3 regions of the Bartonella sp. LJL80 genome follow, and region 2 is predicted to be linked to each of the others. Evidence: predicted binding sites of a transcription regulator. Region 2 holds the regulator's gene; each other region holds the start of a gene.
The links. The regulator LexA, encoded in region 2, represses DNA repair genes until DNA is damaged. The targets are predictions, from matches to a motif close to TGTTCNNNNTGTGTTCNG.
Positions count from the first base shown of each region.

Region 1: ACYSNS_RS05015 (PA0069 family radical SAM protein) is a predicted target of LexA. The motif match lies at 2,506-2,523, and genes of this name have one in related genera.
Region 3: ACYSNS_RS03130 (ImuA family protein) is a predicted target of LexA. The motif match lies at 1,923-1,940, and genes of this name have one in related genera.

Region 1 is NZ_JBTXLM010000002.1:166,565-171,204, reverse strand. It holds gene ACYSNS_RS05025 (L-threonylcarbamoyladenylate synthase) at 1-439, opposite strand, end outside; gene ACYSNS_RS05020 (ribonuclease HII) at 436-1,107, opposite strand; gene ACYSNS_RS05015 (PA0069 family radical SAM protein) at 1,281-2,432, opposite strand; gene ACYSNS_RS05010 (hypothetical protein) at 2,568-3,074, shown strand; gene moaB (molybdenum cofactor biosynthesis protein B) at 3,207-3,737, opposite strand; gene ACYSNS_RS05000 (4-(cytidine 5'-diphospho)-2-C-methyl-D-erythritol kinase) at 3,734-4,640, opposite strand, start outside.
Region 2 is NZ_JBTXLM010000004.1:218,272-222,911, forward strand. It holds gene queC (7-cyano-7-deazaguanine synthase QueC) at 1-284, opposite strand, end outside; gene ACYSNS_RS07850 (YrbL family protein) at 365-988, opposite strand; gene ACYSNS_RS07855 (arginyltransferase) at 1,022-1,771, opposite strand; gene rimO (30S ribosomal protein S12 methylthiotransferase RimO) at 1,880-3,193, opposite strand; gene lexA (transcriptional repressor LexA) at 3,454-4,173, opposite strand; gene cysN (sulfate adenylyltransferase subunit CysN) at 4,309-4,640, opposite strand, start outside.
Region 3 is NZ_JBTXLM010000001.1:684,287-688,926, reverse strand. It holds gene ACYSNS_RS03135 (Y-family DNA polymerase) at 1-1,191, opposite strand, end outside; gene ACYSNS_RS03130 (ImuA family protein) at 1,079-1,906, opposite strand; gene ACYSNS_RS03125 (YkvA family protein) at 2,316-2,708, shown strand; gene ACYSNS_RS03120 (invasion associated locus B family protein) at 2,895-3,398, shown strand; gene rlmN (dual-specificity RNA methyltransferase RlmN) at 3,540-4,640, shown strand, end outside.

The DNA of each region.
Region 1 (4,640 bases), on a different contig from region 2:
GGCTGAGACGTCCGGAACGATTGGCACTTGGCGCAGCAAGCGGACGGCCGAGACGGCGGACGATTTCCGCAAACACCCCTTGAGGCTGCCTGATCGCCAAGGTTGAAAGCCCCGCAGTGGTCAGGGGATGGATCGGATGCGCCGGTTTCAAAGGCAATACCAAAGTCAACGGGCCAGGCCAAAATGCCGTCATCAATTCTTGCGATAACGGGTCAATATCAACAATCGTCGACGCCATTGCCATGTCACTGACATGGGCTATCAGCGGATTAAATTGTGGACGCCCTTTCACTGCAAAAATGGAAGCTACCGCATCGCCGTTGGTTGCGTCACCGGCAAGCCCGTAAACAGTTTCAGTCGGCAATGCCACGACCGATCCGGCGTGCAGCAATGTCACTGCCTGTTCAATGCAGTTTTCATGAAGTGGCACGATCGTCATGACAGATTTACCGTAAAACGGCCCTTTATCGGGGCAAAACTATAACGGTGCAAACCTTTGACCGGCCCTTCTTGTTCAATCGCGGTGCGATGAATGACTGTGGCGTAACCCGCATGTTTTTCGAAACCGTAAGCGGGATAGACAACTCCCGCGCGCTCCATCATCCGGTCACGAACAACTTTCGCAATGATGGAGGCTGCTGCGATTGACACAGAACGCTGGTCGCCTTTTATCAAAGCATCCGCCGAACAAGGCAAGCCGGGTGGAATATCTCGCCCATCGACCAGCACATATTGCGGCTGGATAGCAAGACCTGCAACCGAACGGCGCATGGCCTCCAATGCCGCTTTGCGAATATCCGTCCTATCTATCGCCGAAGCTGATAGACTGGCAATCGAGACCGCTATGGCTTTTTGCAGAATCTCTTCATAGAGTCTTGCACGCATTTTGGCCGACAATTTCTTCGAATCATTCAAGCCTGCCGGAATATGCGCTGCATCTAAGATGACGGCAGCAGTCACCACTGGCCCTGCCAATGGGCCGCGCCCAACCTCATCGACCCCGGCGACATAACGGCAGCCCGCAGCCAAAAGGCGCGTTTCAGCCGAAAAATCGGGCCGTAAAGGCAATTCATAAAACAACGGCAAATCGGTGGTGTTACGAGACATAGAAACGTTTTCGCACCACCACCGATTTTCCGCAAGTCCGACTATTCATGAGAAGGAAAAAATAGTCGGTGGGCGCTGATAAATGACAGAAGCCAAACCCAGAAAATAGAAAATGACTTAAAATAAACAGAAACTTAAAGAGCGTTCATGACCGAGCACAAAATGGCCTCGCTCTAAATCGGAAATAATGACAGCTGCTTGGATTGCGGAAGAGGAGGCTGAAACGATTCAAAAGACATTTTCAGCCGATTTTCTCCAAGTCCCAATCTTTCACGTGCCAAACGGAACCGCCGCGCAATGAGTTTCGCAAAAGGGCCATCACCGGTCATGCGGCTTTTCCAATCGGCATCATAATCCTTACCGCCACGCATATCGCGGGTTAGCTGCATGACGCGCCGGTAACGGTCGGGATATTCGCGTAGCAACCAATCCTTGAACAATGGTGCGACTTCGTAAGGCAGGCGCAGCATGACATAGCCAGCATCAACCGCACCATATTTTTTTGCCGTTTCCAAAATTGTTTCCAATTCGTGATCATTAAGCCCGGGGACAATCGGCGCAACCATGACAGATACCGAAACACCCGCATCAGCCAATTGCCGGATTGCTGAAAGGCGGCGTTGCGGTGTTGCGGCACGCGGTTCCATAGACCGCGCCAGCCTGCTATCAAGTGTGGTAACAGATAGCGCGACACGCACCAGTTTCCTCTCTGCCATTTTTGCCAGAATATCCACATCACGCACAACCATCGCAGACTTGGTTACAATCGCAACCGGATGGTTTGCCCGGTCCAGCACCTCCAATATCTCACGCATGATTTTCCATTTTTTCTCAATCGGCTGATAGGGATCAGTATTGGTACCGATTGCAATTGTTTTGGGCTTATAACCGGGCTTGGAAAGCTCACGTTCAAGAAGCTTTGCAGCATCCGGCTTGGCAAATAATTTTGTTTCGAAATCCACACCGGCCGAAAGCCCCATATAAGAATGGGAAGGACGGGCAAAACAATAAATACAGCCATGCTCACAACCGCGATAGGGATTGATCGAACGATCAAAAGCAATATCCGGCGACTGGTTTTGTGTAATGATGCTGCGTGCTTTCTCAATCTGAACATCGGTTTTTAACGGTGTGATATCATCCAGATTATACCAGCCATCATCAAATTGGCTCACCGAACATGTTTCAAACCGACCGGCGGGATTAAGCGATGCGCCACGCCCCTTCACCCGATCTTCATGCAGGCGCAAGGCGCAATCACGCATAAGCTGGTTCGCACCGCAGCTTTTTGTGTCGCCGAAGGCCGCTTCATCGGCTTGCGCCATGGCTTTTACCAATGTCTGATCAATCACAGCCGTATCCAAAAGAAAAATCCTTCTTGCTTAATACCATTGCGCACGGAACAAAACAAGAACAAAAATCAAGATGTCATTTGCTCAAAATTGATTTATGGAAAAGTGATGATCAGCGTCCTTATCCACTGTGATGAAACTATTGCGCCTTTGGCCGACACTTTATCCATGTTGGTAAGTGGTGCTGTCTTCGGCATTATCGGTGAAGTTGTTCTTTGGTCGGAAAACAATCATCCACACCTGTCGCAAATTGCCGATGATACCGGCTGCACCTACCGTATTGAAACCGATACATCTGAGATTGTCGCATCGGCAAAAGGCCCTTGGTTGCTTTTTCTAAATTCCGGCGACCGATTGCTTGACCAATGGAAAGAGATTGTCAGACGACATATCGAAACCGAACGCGCAGCGGCATGCTTTCAAAACATCTCGGCGCAACGGATTTTATCATGGCGTCGGTTGTTTGGTTTGAACAATCCGTCCGCAGCCGGCCTCTTGGTGCGCAAAGACGCGCTGCCTGCCGTAAAAAGCAGTCAGAACCAACAAGCGATTTGGGTAAAAAAGCTCAAACCGATATGTTTGCCAGTCCAAATGCTTTCCGCACAAAGCCATTAGCGCATTTCCAACAAAAGTTGACAGACTTTTGTGTCAGGATAATGCGACAAAACAAAAAGTTAGAGTGCAACCATGCCTCAATCAAAAATGGATTCACTCTCGTCAATCCATTTCTATCAAAATAATGCGTCTCTAACGTTCGTTCAGCCTTGGCATCAACAAAACCAGATTATGCGGCTGCTGACGGCTGTCTAGCTCACCTTTCAGGATATTGTCCCAAGCATCTTTACATGCCCCCGTCGACCCGGGCAGACAAAACACAAAAGTTGAATTGATAAGACCGGCTGTCGCACGTGACTGGATCGTGACCATGCCGATCGTTTCAAAAGATACTTTATGAAACATTACGGAAAAGCCATCCATCTTCTTTTCGAATAACGGTTCGATTGCTTCAGGCGTGATATCTCGACCGGTAAAACCCGTACCGCCCGTGGTAATGATAATCTGGATTGCCGGATCATCTGCGAAAGCTTGGACTTGTGCCCTGATATCGGCAATCTCGTCGCGCACAATCGCACGCATGGCCAGATGATGTCCGGCTTCTTTGATACGCTTTTCCAATATGTCGCCGGAACGGTCATCCAATGTTTTTCGTGTGTCGGATATTGTCAAAACAGCGATATTGAGCGGTTGAAAGGTCAGGTTTTCATCAATGGTGTTCATTTCGCGTTCGCTTCTTTGGATGATTTGGGGCGGCTGCCAACGGTTTCCACTGCTTTGACAAACCAATGCGGCTGTTCTGCATGGATTGCGGCAGCCGCCGATTTGGCAGAATATATGTCTGCATAGATACCAAAGCATGTGGCACCAGAACCGGACATGCGCGAAAACAAAGCATGATGCCTGTTCAGCGACGCCAAGACGTTTGCAAGCTCCGGGGCAATCGTAAGTGCGGGTTGATAAAGGTCATTACGCGTGTTGTGCAAAGACTGTATGAGATGGTCAACGCTGTCCAACTTCATGGGCAAAAGGTCTAGCGCAGGATTATCTTTTCGCGGCAGCGTTTTAAAAATTTCCGGCGTTGAAATTTCCTGGCCATGATTGACCAATACCAAGGCGATTGATGACGCATCATCTAGTCTTCCCAGACGCTCGCCGACACCTTGCACAAAAAGCGGCGTATGGCTGCGTAACACAGAAAGGCACATTGGCACGTCTGCGCCTAATGTCAGGGCCATTTCCATCCAAGTGGATTGCGCGCAATCTATCTTCCATTGCTGCCCCAACAATTGAAGAACACCAGCGGCATCACCAGACCCTCCACCGACACCTGAGGCGATGGGCAGGTTTTTCGTCAGTTTAAGAAGACAAGGACGGGCTTTTTCAGGAAATTTATGTGCCAAGAGACGACGCGCTTGCGTGACCAGATTGTCAGCATCAGCTGACAGCCCGCTGGCATAAGGGCCATCAATTTCAAAACCGTCCGTTTGTGCGGGAAGATATGTTAGAACATCGCCATCAAGGCTAAAATACACCAAACTTTCAAGAAGGTGGTAGCCATCTGGCCGCTGCCCGACAACATGCAGCGCCAGATTGATTTTAATTGGCGTAACAAGATCCGTTACG
Region 2 (4,640 bases):
GGGACAACAGTCAATTTCATTGTCTCTTCAGCGTAGTGACCGTCTGGCACGTCAACATCACTCGTTAAAGACGAGCCGGATAGGTTTGTGCCTATTGAGGAAATATCAATCAAATGGAACGGCACATCAAGTTTTTCAGCGCATTGCTTTGCAAAGGCAATTTCTTTTCTGTGTCGTTGGTTATAATCGAATGAAATTATCCCTTGTAGGGCTTGGCGATGAAAAAGATGGTAGGCCAATGTGATGGAATCCAATCCACCAGAACATATAAGAAAAGCTTTCATATCAAGTCCTTGTTTTGACCGGGTAGGCTGCGACCGGATAGCTTTTCGGGTATCAAATCACCGGGAAGGAGTAAAGACGTTTATTCTTCTTTCTCACGCAGTCGCTCCATGTGACGTTGGAAGCGTTGATAAACTTCGAGATTCTTCTTCGCATTGATGGAAGGGAAATAAGTGCGTGTTTGAAGAGCAGACTTCTCCGAGATTCCATCAATAATAACGATCTGCTGTTCACCATTACGATTGGCTAAAACCAGGTTCCAAGGATTTAAATCGTAAAGGATAGCGGGTGTTTCACGAATCCAGATCTCAAATTGCTCCAATGCGGATCTGATCGGAGATGGATTGTTGGCAAATATAGCAACCGGCGGGGCAAAAGCATTATTTGCGTCTTTCTCTGCTTTTACCGTAAGCCCCCATCCAAGATCTGTTTGCTGCATACCTACAACGGAAAACATGTGAGGTTGCTGGCTTTCAGGTTTAGGGTTGATACGGATAATTTCACGAAACTCATGCATATTGACAGAATTTGCACCTAGCGGTTTAAATCTTTTCTTCCATGCAGGGACTTTATGTGTCTTCGCAATCCATTCGGGTCGTGGAACTTTGATTAACAGGTCTGGATCGTCGGGATGTACAAAAACGAGCCTGGCGTTTCCTTTGAAACGAGGCTCCAACCCCGAAAGTGCAACGAAATAAGGTTTCATATCTATTAAATCCGATTATCGCGGATAACTAGCTTATTTGCCGGAGATTTGCCACCCTTTAGATGTCAGATGTTCCTGGGGACGGTAGCGTTCCTTATAACCCATTTTTTCTGACCCTGCGACCCAGTAACCAAGATACACATAAGGCAAACCAAGTGACTTTGCCCGTTTTATGTGGTCTAGGATGACGAACATACCTAAAGACGAACTTCGTAATTCAGGAGAAAAAAACGAATAAACCATCGACAATCCATCATTAATGATATCTGTCAATGCGACCGCCAATAAAGGGCCTTCGCCTTTTCCTGTAATGCCTGTGTCAATCCCGGACCCGCGATATTCTATGAGCTGCGTATCGGCCCGCGTATCCTCAACCATCATCTGATAATCCAAAACTGACATCTCGCTCATCCCGCCATCAGGATGACGGGCATTAAGATAATCGCTGAAAAGTGCATATTGCTCCGACGTTATTTTTGGAGCGCAAATCGCACCAAAAATATGGGCATTCTTTTTTGTAACGCGCCTCATTGTACGATCCGGTTGGAAGGCATCGACTACAATGCGTATGGACACACACGCCTGACAGCCATCGCATACGGGTCTATAGGCGATATTTTGTGACCTCCGGAATCCCCCCTGCGTTAAGACAGAATTCATGTCACCAGCAACAGGATCACTCAGATAGGTGAAAACCTTGCGTTCAAAACGATCTGGTAAATATGGACAAGGCTGGGGCGCAGTTAGAAAAAACTGTGGCACATTTTTGTCATGCTCTGTCATATTCCCTAAATCCGCGATGTTAATAGCTAAGATTTGCGACATTCGCCGCAAACGTCAAGGGTAGAGCAAACAAAGTCACCGGTTTATCAGGCGTAAACCTGATTAAATTTAAACCGCTGTGCCGTAGAGATCATAAGCATCTGAATTTTCGACGCGAACAGTAACAAACTCTCCTACCCGCAAAGGACGCCGCGATGTGATGTGAACGACGCCATCAATTTCAGGCGCGTCATATTTGGTTCGACCTTTTCCAGATGTACCGGATGCTTCGTCAATGAGAACCTGCAATCGCTTGCCGACCTTTTTTTTCAAGAGGCCAGCCGATATATTTTGCTGCTGCGCCATGAAACGATGCCAACGGTTATCTTTGATTTCGTCTGGTACCATATCAAGACCTAGATCATTTGCGGCAGCGCCATGAACTGGCTCATATTTGAAGCAACCTGCACGCTCGATTTTCGCTTCAGCCAACCAGTCCAGAAGTATCTGAAAGTCTTCTTCAGTCTCCCCAGGAAAGCCGACAATGAAGGTTGATCGTAACGCTAAATCAGGACAAATTTCGCGCCATTTTTCGATGCGCCGACTTGTTTTTTCCAAATGGGCTGGACGCTTCATATGTTTCAATACGTTTGACGAAGCATGTTGAAAGGGAATATCCAAATAGGGTAGAATTTTTCCTTCCGCCATCAACTCAATAACATCATCCACGTGGGGGTAGGGGTAAACGTAATGCATTCGCACCCAAATCCCCATGTCACCGAGCTCTTTCGATAGATCAAGGAACTTTGCCCGAACTTGTCGATCTTTCCACGGGCTTTCACTATATTTCAGATCAACGCCATAAGCACTGGTATCTTGAGAAATAACCAGAAGCTCTTTAACACCAGCATTGACGAGCTTTTCAGCTTCACGCAAAACATCGGCTGCAGGGCGCGAGACTAAATCGCCACGCAGAGCCGGTATAATGCAAAAACTACACCTATTAGAACATCCTTCTGAAATCTTCAGGTAGGCATAATGGCGAGGCGTCAGGCGAATACCTTGCGGGGGAACGAGATCTACAAACGGGTCATGTGCCGGAGGCGCTGCCTCGTGAACAGCCTCCATAACACTTTCATAGGCTTGAGGTCCCGTAATAGCGAGAACGTTAGGATGCGCTTTGCGTATGACATCGGGCTCAGCACCCAAGCATCCCGTAACAATGACCTTACCGTTTTCCTTAATAGCATCGCCAATATTAGCAAGAGACTCATCACGGGCAGAATCCAGAAAGCCGCAAGTATTTACGATTACAAGATCTGCTCCCTCATGCTTGCGAGCAATTTCATACCCTTCAGCACGCAAGCTTGTTATTATACGCTCAGAATCCACAAGCGCTTTAGGACAACCAAGCGATACAAAGCTAATACGTGGCGCAGACATACTTATTCCCAAAAACAATATGGATGGACAACCTTGTATCCATTGCCGAGATTATAAATTGGCCGAAAAACCTTAAGTCAAACCTTGGTAGTAGACCAGATATTTTATGACATGCGGTATATTGCTCGTTTTTCGACTTTTTAACAAAAGCGCGAATAACATGAAGTTGTTAAGTTTGCTACCGAAAACCGCTCTCCTAAACTTTCGCGTCTAACAACGTGAAAGCTTTTAAATTGCGATAAACGGTTTCCAAAAGCCTTTTAATAACGTCGGATAAGGCCGACAAGCCGGCCCTGCAACCTGATGCGATCTGGCCCGAAAATACGCGTTTCATATGCAGGATTTGCAGCTTCCAAGGCAACCGAAGCTCCTTTACGACGATAGCGCTTCAATGTTGCTTCTTCATCGTCAACAAGCGCTACGACGATCTCGCCCGGATTGGCGGTATCTCCACGTTTGATGATCACGGTATCGCCGTCAAAAATACCGGCTTCAATCATAGAATCACCTTTCACTTCAAGCGCATAATGTTCTCCAACACCAATCATATCCGGCGGAAGCGATAACATATTGGTCTGTTGCTGAATTGCAGAGATCGGAACACCAGCTGCAATACGCCCCATAACAGGAACATTGACATTCGCAACAGCCATATCATTTGCTGAAGAAGGTGTTTGCGGCATGACATTTTTCAATGTCTGTCCTTTTGTTCCTTCTATCACACTCGGCGAAAATTTACGCGTTGTTGTGAGGCCAGGAGCAATGGTATCGGGAAGCCGGACAACTTCCAATGCACGCGCACGATTGGGAAGCCGACGGATAAAACCGCGTTCTTCCAATGCAGTTATCAATCGATGAATGCCGGATTTGGAAGATAGATCCAAAGCTTCTTTCATTTCGTCAAATGAAGGTGGGATGCCGCTTTCTTTAAGGCGGTCGTGGATGAACAATAAAAGTTCATATTGTTTGCGCGTAAGCATACAGCCTTCCAATCAACGAATCAAAATAGAAACAAAACCAGAACATACTCTATATGTTCATTAATTGTTCTACAAGTGTTTTCAGACGAGAAGAAGTGTGTTTATCGTGTAACTATCAACAGGGTAACGTCAGGCCTAGATGCCGGCTCCGTCTTGCAGTCCTTGCACGCGCGTTTTGTCCGGTCTGTTCGCTATTTGGTAGACAAATGGGCGCAACACGAAATCAAGCGCGATGACGAATAATGTCCCAATAAAAGATGTTGTGAGATGGTAAATGATAAGGCCGAAGAGTATCGCTGCCAAAAGCCGACCAAACAGTATTGAAGTAACGTTTTGATTGCTCAAGGGATGAATCCAGAGCTCTATCGCTTCTTTGACGATAGCCTTATCAGAATTTTTTAGTTTCTTGTCATTAGCTTCTGGTAAGTCGTTTACAGAAGCTACTGTTCCTAACGCGACGGTTTCGT
Region 3 (4,640 bases), on a different contig from region 2:
CGTTTGCGCCACCACAATATGCGACGCCCCTAGGCGGGTTGATAATCGGTCTACCAATTGAGCAATTTCGGCTGTGTCGGCACCCTCTTCGATCAAGCCGGTCTGTACCACTTGCAGCGGTGCACAACGGGTGGCCGAAAGCGTCAATGTATCAAAACCATATCCAGCATCCAGTGGTGTGGCCAATGTTGAAAGCCGTTCTTTCATCAAACGGTGAAAAATAGCCGGATCAATGAGCGGGCGGCCGGTTTCAATCATCAAATTTTCTATATGACCATCAACCCGAAAAAAGCCGATAGCTAAAGCAAGGCTGCCAAGTCCCAATTTTTCAAGACGTTGGAAAAAATCCTTGGCCAGAACCACAAGCTGGTTTTCGACCATTGCTTGGTCGCTCAACGGTTCGCTCAAACGCAGGGGAAGATAGAGCGCCGGCGGCGGGCTGATGGGAGAAATCGGTTGGCGGCTTTTGCCATAAAGCGCATCAAGGCGGGCAGGCAGAACTTCCCCAAAACGCGCGGCAAGCGCCTTGGGCGAAATATGCTTTATATCATGCAATGTCTGAAAACCGGCACGCCTCAGCCCCGTTTGCGTTGCGGGCGGCGCTTCAAGGGCTGGCAGTTTCAGCATATCCAATGTGCAAGCAAGCTCTTCACGCGGGACAAAACGATTGACCCCAAAACGGGTAAAAGCCCGCGCTGCTGCAGGCGTCGGCGCAAGCGCCGCCAAGGTTTCAACGCCAAGCTGCCGATAATGACAGGTTACTTTTTGCAACATCGCCGCTGGGCCATCAAAAAGATGATCACAGCCAGTAACATCCAACATCAATCCATACGGCAGGCTATAGGCAACAAGCGGGGTAAACCGCCCTGCATTGCGGGCCAGATGCTGCAAATACACCATGTCGGCATTGTCGTCCTGCTGGGCGGTTTCTATTCTGGCACAAAGGCTGCGCGCATGAACCAGTGACAGGCCGGGATAAAGCCCTGCCTGCGACGCGGCCTGATTGACACAGGTCAGTTTCAGGCCGCGCGCCGCACGATCTATGATGGCAAAAGGCTGTTGTGGGTCTGGCACACGCTCAGGCGGCAAAACCGTCATGAGACGGTTTATGGGCAGGCGCGGAAAGGCGAGGGCCAGATAAAGCCGTTTGAGCGATTTGATCGGCGTGAGTTTCAATAAAGGTCTGGTCATTGAGGTTCCATTGCATCGGCCAATGGCCGGTATGGCCGGTTCTATTGCGCAGAAGGGTGACATCAAAAGCGGTAAGCCCCGGTGCCTTGGCGCCGGAACTTTGCGACGGAGCTGCAGCTATCTGCCATCTGGTTGCGGCACTGCTGGTTTTCAGTGCCGCCTTGCCAAGCAGAAGCAATGCCGGATGACCGGCTTTTTCTGCCGCCAGATGCAGACGGCGGCTGGCAGTAAAATCAAGCGCTTTGGAAGGGCCCGAAAGACTAAGTATAATGCCGCCTATGCTGCGTGTCGCCAGCGCATCATCTGCCGCTTTCAAAGCATCTGTCGCCTTATGACAGCGCACCAAGATGAAGCGGGCGGGATCAAGCCCGAAAGCGGCCAGACCGGCCGGATAGGGCATGCCATACTCCATTGTGACACTTTCTTCCTCCAGCCAGATGAATGGGCGATTTGGTTGCTGGCTGCGGGCCAAAAGTCCCAGACAAAAACCGGTAGCGATATTCATCGATGCGGGTGCTGCCACCACTTCATGCAGCGCGCCACAAGGAAAAGGGCCAGCCAAAAGGTCGGCTGTCCTATGACCAAGGTAAAAATGGTGGCCAGCATAATTGCCCATACTATCGGCAGCTCCCACATCGCCAACAGGCAATAGCGGGGCTATGGGCCGTCCCTCCATGCGGGCGACAAGATGGCGCAATTGGGCAATATTCTTCATCGTAAGACTCGATATATGTTCTTGTTTTGTTCTATTATGGAATCGAATAAGAAACAGAGTCAAGCAGAGTCTTTGGATGAAAAAAATTGCTCACCTTCACGCTTCCCTACTACATAGCCTGTTGTGCCGCCTTCCAGCCCAAAGCGCTTACATGGCGAATTCAACAATTAAGGCTCAGGATCGCTTGTTTTTTTAGGACGATACCACCGGGCATAAAGCCACCCGATCTTTCGGCTTAAGGATGAACCAAGCAGAATTATTATAATTGCATATGGTGTGAAACAGGCACCAAAGCTTGAACCCCATCGTGTTCGTTCATAGCGGCTGGGCTTTATGGAAACTTGCAAATAGCATACAGGCTTCTTATCTCAGGGCTATATTGGGCGGGGGCCCAAATGGAAGTTTGACAATGGATAAGGCAACAATCGACGATATTTTGCAACCGGGCACTGAAAAGGTGCAAGCCGGAAGAGCGGCAAAGGTACGTGCCCGCTTCTGGAAAACTTTGCGCAAGGCCGCATCGCACATTCCCTTTATGGAAGATGTCGTTGCAGCTTATTACTGTGCGCTTGACCCCACAACCCCAAAACGCGTTCGGGGTATCTTGCTGGCAGCGCTTGCCTATTTTGTCATGCCGTTCGACTTTATCCCCGATATGTTGGCTGTCATCGGCTTTTCTGACGACCTGGCAGTTTTGACCATCGCCATTGCCACCGTGCGCGCCCATATTACAGAAGCCCATCTTTTGGCTGCGCGCAAAGCGCTTGCTGGCGAGAGCGAACATCAAGACAGCGTGAAATAAAGAATTTCTTCCGGTTTTTTGCCATTTGATGCAAAATTTCACCTTTTGGTAACCACAAACAGGTCAAAATTGCATGAAACACTGGCGGCATATCCAACAGATGTTATGTTGGTGTGATAGAAATCACCGCCGGTTCGAAGCCGTAAGGCTTTGCCAATGGAAAACAAGAAGTGAGCTGAGTATACGATGTTTGGAAAGACTTTTGTCGCTGCGTCTGTCATGGTTCTGGCCGTAGCCGGAACAGCTTCGGCACAGACACCCACCCGCCTCAACCAATTTGATGCATGGGGTGCCTATTCCTATAAATCGGGCGCCAACACGGTTTGTTATGTGCTTTCGGCCCCGTTGACCACCCAGCCTGCAAGCGTAAACCATGGCGATAATTTTTTCCTCGTCAGTAAGCGCCCCGGTGGTGCCGTTTCATTTGAACCGCAGTTCATGGCAGGTTATACGCTGAAAGAAGGTTCAAAAGTCACGGTGACCGTAGACGGCAAAAACTTTGAATTCTTCACCAAGGATTCATCGGCATGGGCAGCTTCGCAAACCACTGAAACTCAGTTGATTGCAGCCATGCGGGCAGGTTCTAATCTCAGCGTCAAGGCTGTTTCACAACGCGGAACCAACACCAGCTATACCTATTCTCTCAAAGGTGTGACTGCAGCATTGAATGCTGCACAAAAATGTAAATAATCATTTTTTATCACAATCAGCGCACTGCATCATGGTATTGCCATGTTGCAGTGCTTATTTTATGTGGCTGGCGCGCGTGACGCTGCCGGTTTTCTGTGCTACAGGCAGCACGTAAAAGTTTTAGTCAAGAACCGGAAAACAATGAGCGTATCCTACGATCTCAGACCTATTGGTGCCAATGCCGCCATGCGACCAGCCGTGATGGATGCGGTAAAACCTTCGCTCATCGGCTTATCGCGTGAGGAAATGGCCGATGCCTTGAAGAATGTCGGCGTACCGGAGCGCCAAACCCGCATGCGCGTGAGCCAGCTATGGCATTGGCTTTATGTACGCGGCGTCGCAAGCTTTGACGATATGTTCAACATTTCCAAGGATATGCGCGAAACGTTGAAAAAGCATTTTTCCATTGCGCGGCCGGAGATCGTTGAAGAGCAAGTCTCCAATGACGGCACACGCAAATGGTTATTACGCTTTCCCCCGCGCGGAGCAGGAAAACCTGTCGAGATCGAAATGGTCTATATTCCTGAAGAGGGGCGTGGAACCTTATGTATGTCTTCACAGGTTGGCTGCACATTGACCTGTTCTTTCTGCCATACCGGAACGCAGAAGCTTGTGCGCAACCTGACAGCGGAAGAAATTCTGGCGCAGCTTTTGACAGCCCGTGACCGCTTGGGCGATTTTCCTGAAAAAGACACGCCCGATGGTGCGATTGTGCCTGCTGAAGGGCGTAAAATTACCAATATCGTCATGATGGGTATGGGCGAGCCGCTTTATAATTTTGAAGCCGTCAAGAAAGCGCTGTTGATCGCCTCTGATGGCGATGGTCTTTCACTCTCTAAACGACGGATCACACTTTCAACGTCGGGCGTTGTGCCGGAAATTTTCCGAACAGGTGAGGAGATCGGCGTTATGCTGGCTATCTCGCTGCATGCAGTGCGTGATGAATTGCGCGATATGCTGGTGCCGATCAATAAGAAATATCCGCTGAATGAATTGATGGATGCCTGTCGGGCCTATCCCAGCCTGTCCAATGCCAAACGTATTACGTTTGAATATGTCATGCTGAAGGATGTTAATGACAGTCTTGAAGATGCCAAGCGTTTGGTGCAGCTTTTGAAAGGCATTCCGGCGAAAATCAACCTCATCCCCTTCAACCCGTGGCCGGGTAGCAACTATCAGTGCTCGGACTGGGAGCAGATCGAGCGTTTTGCCGATGCCGTCAATCAAGCCGGCTATGCTTCG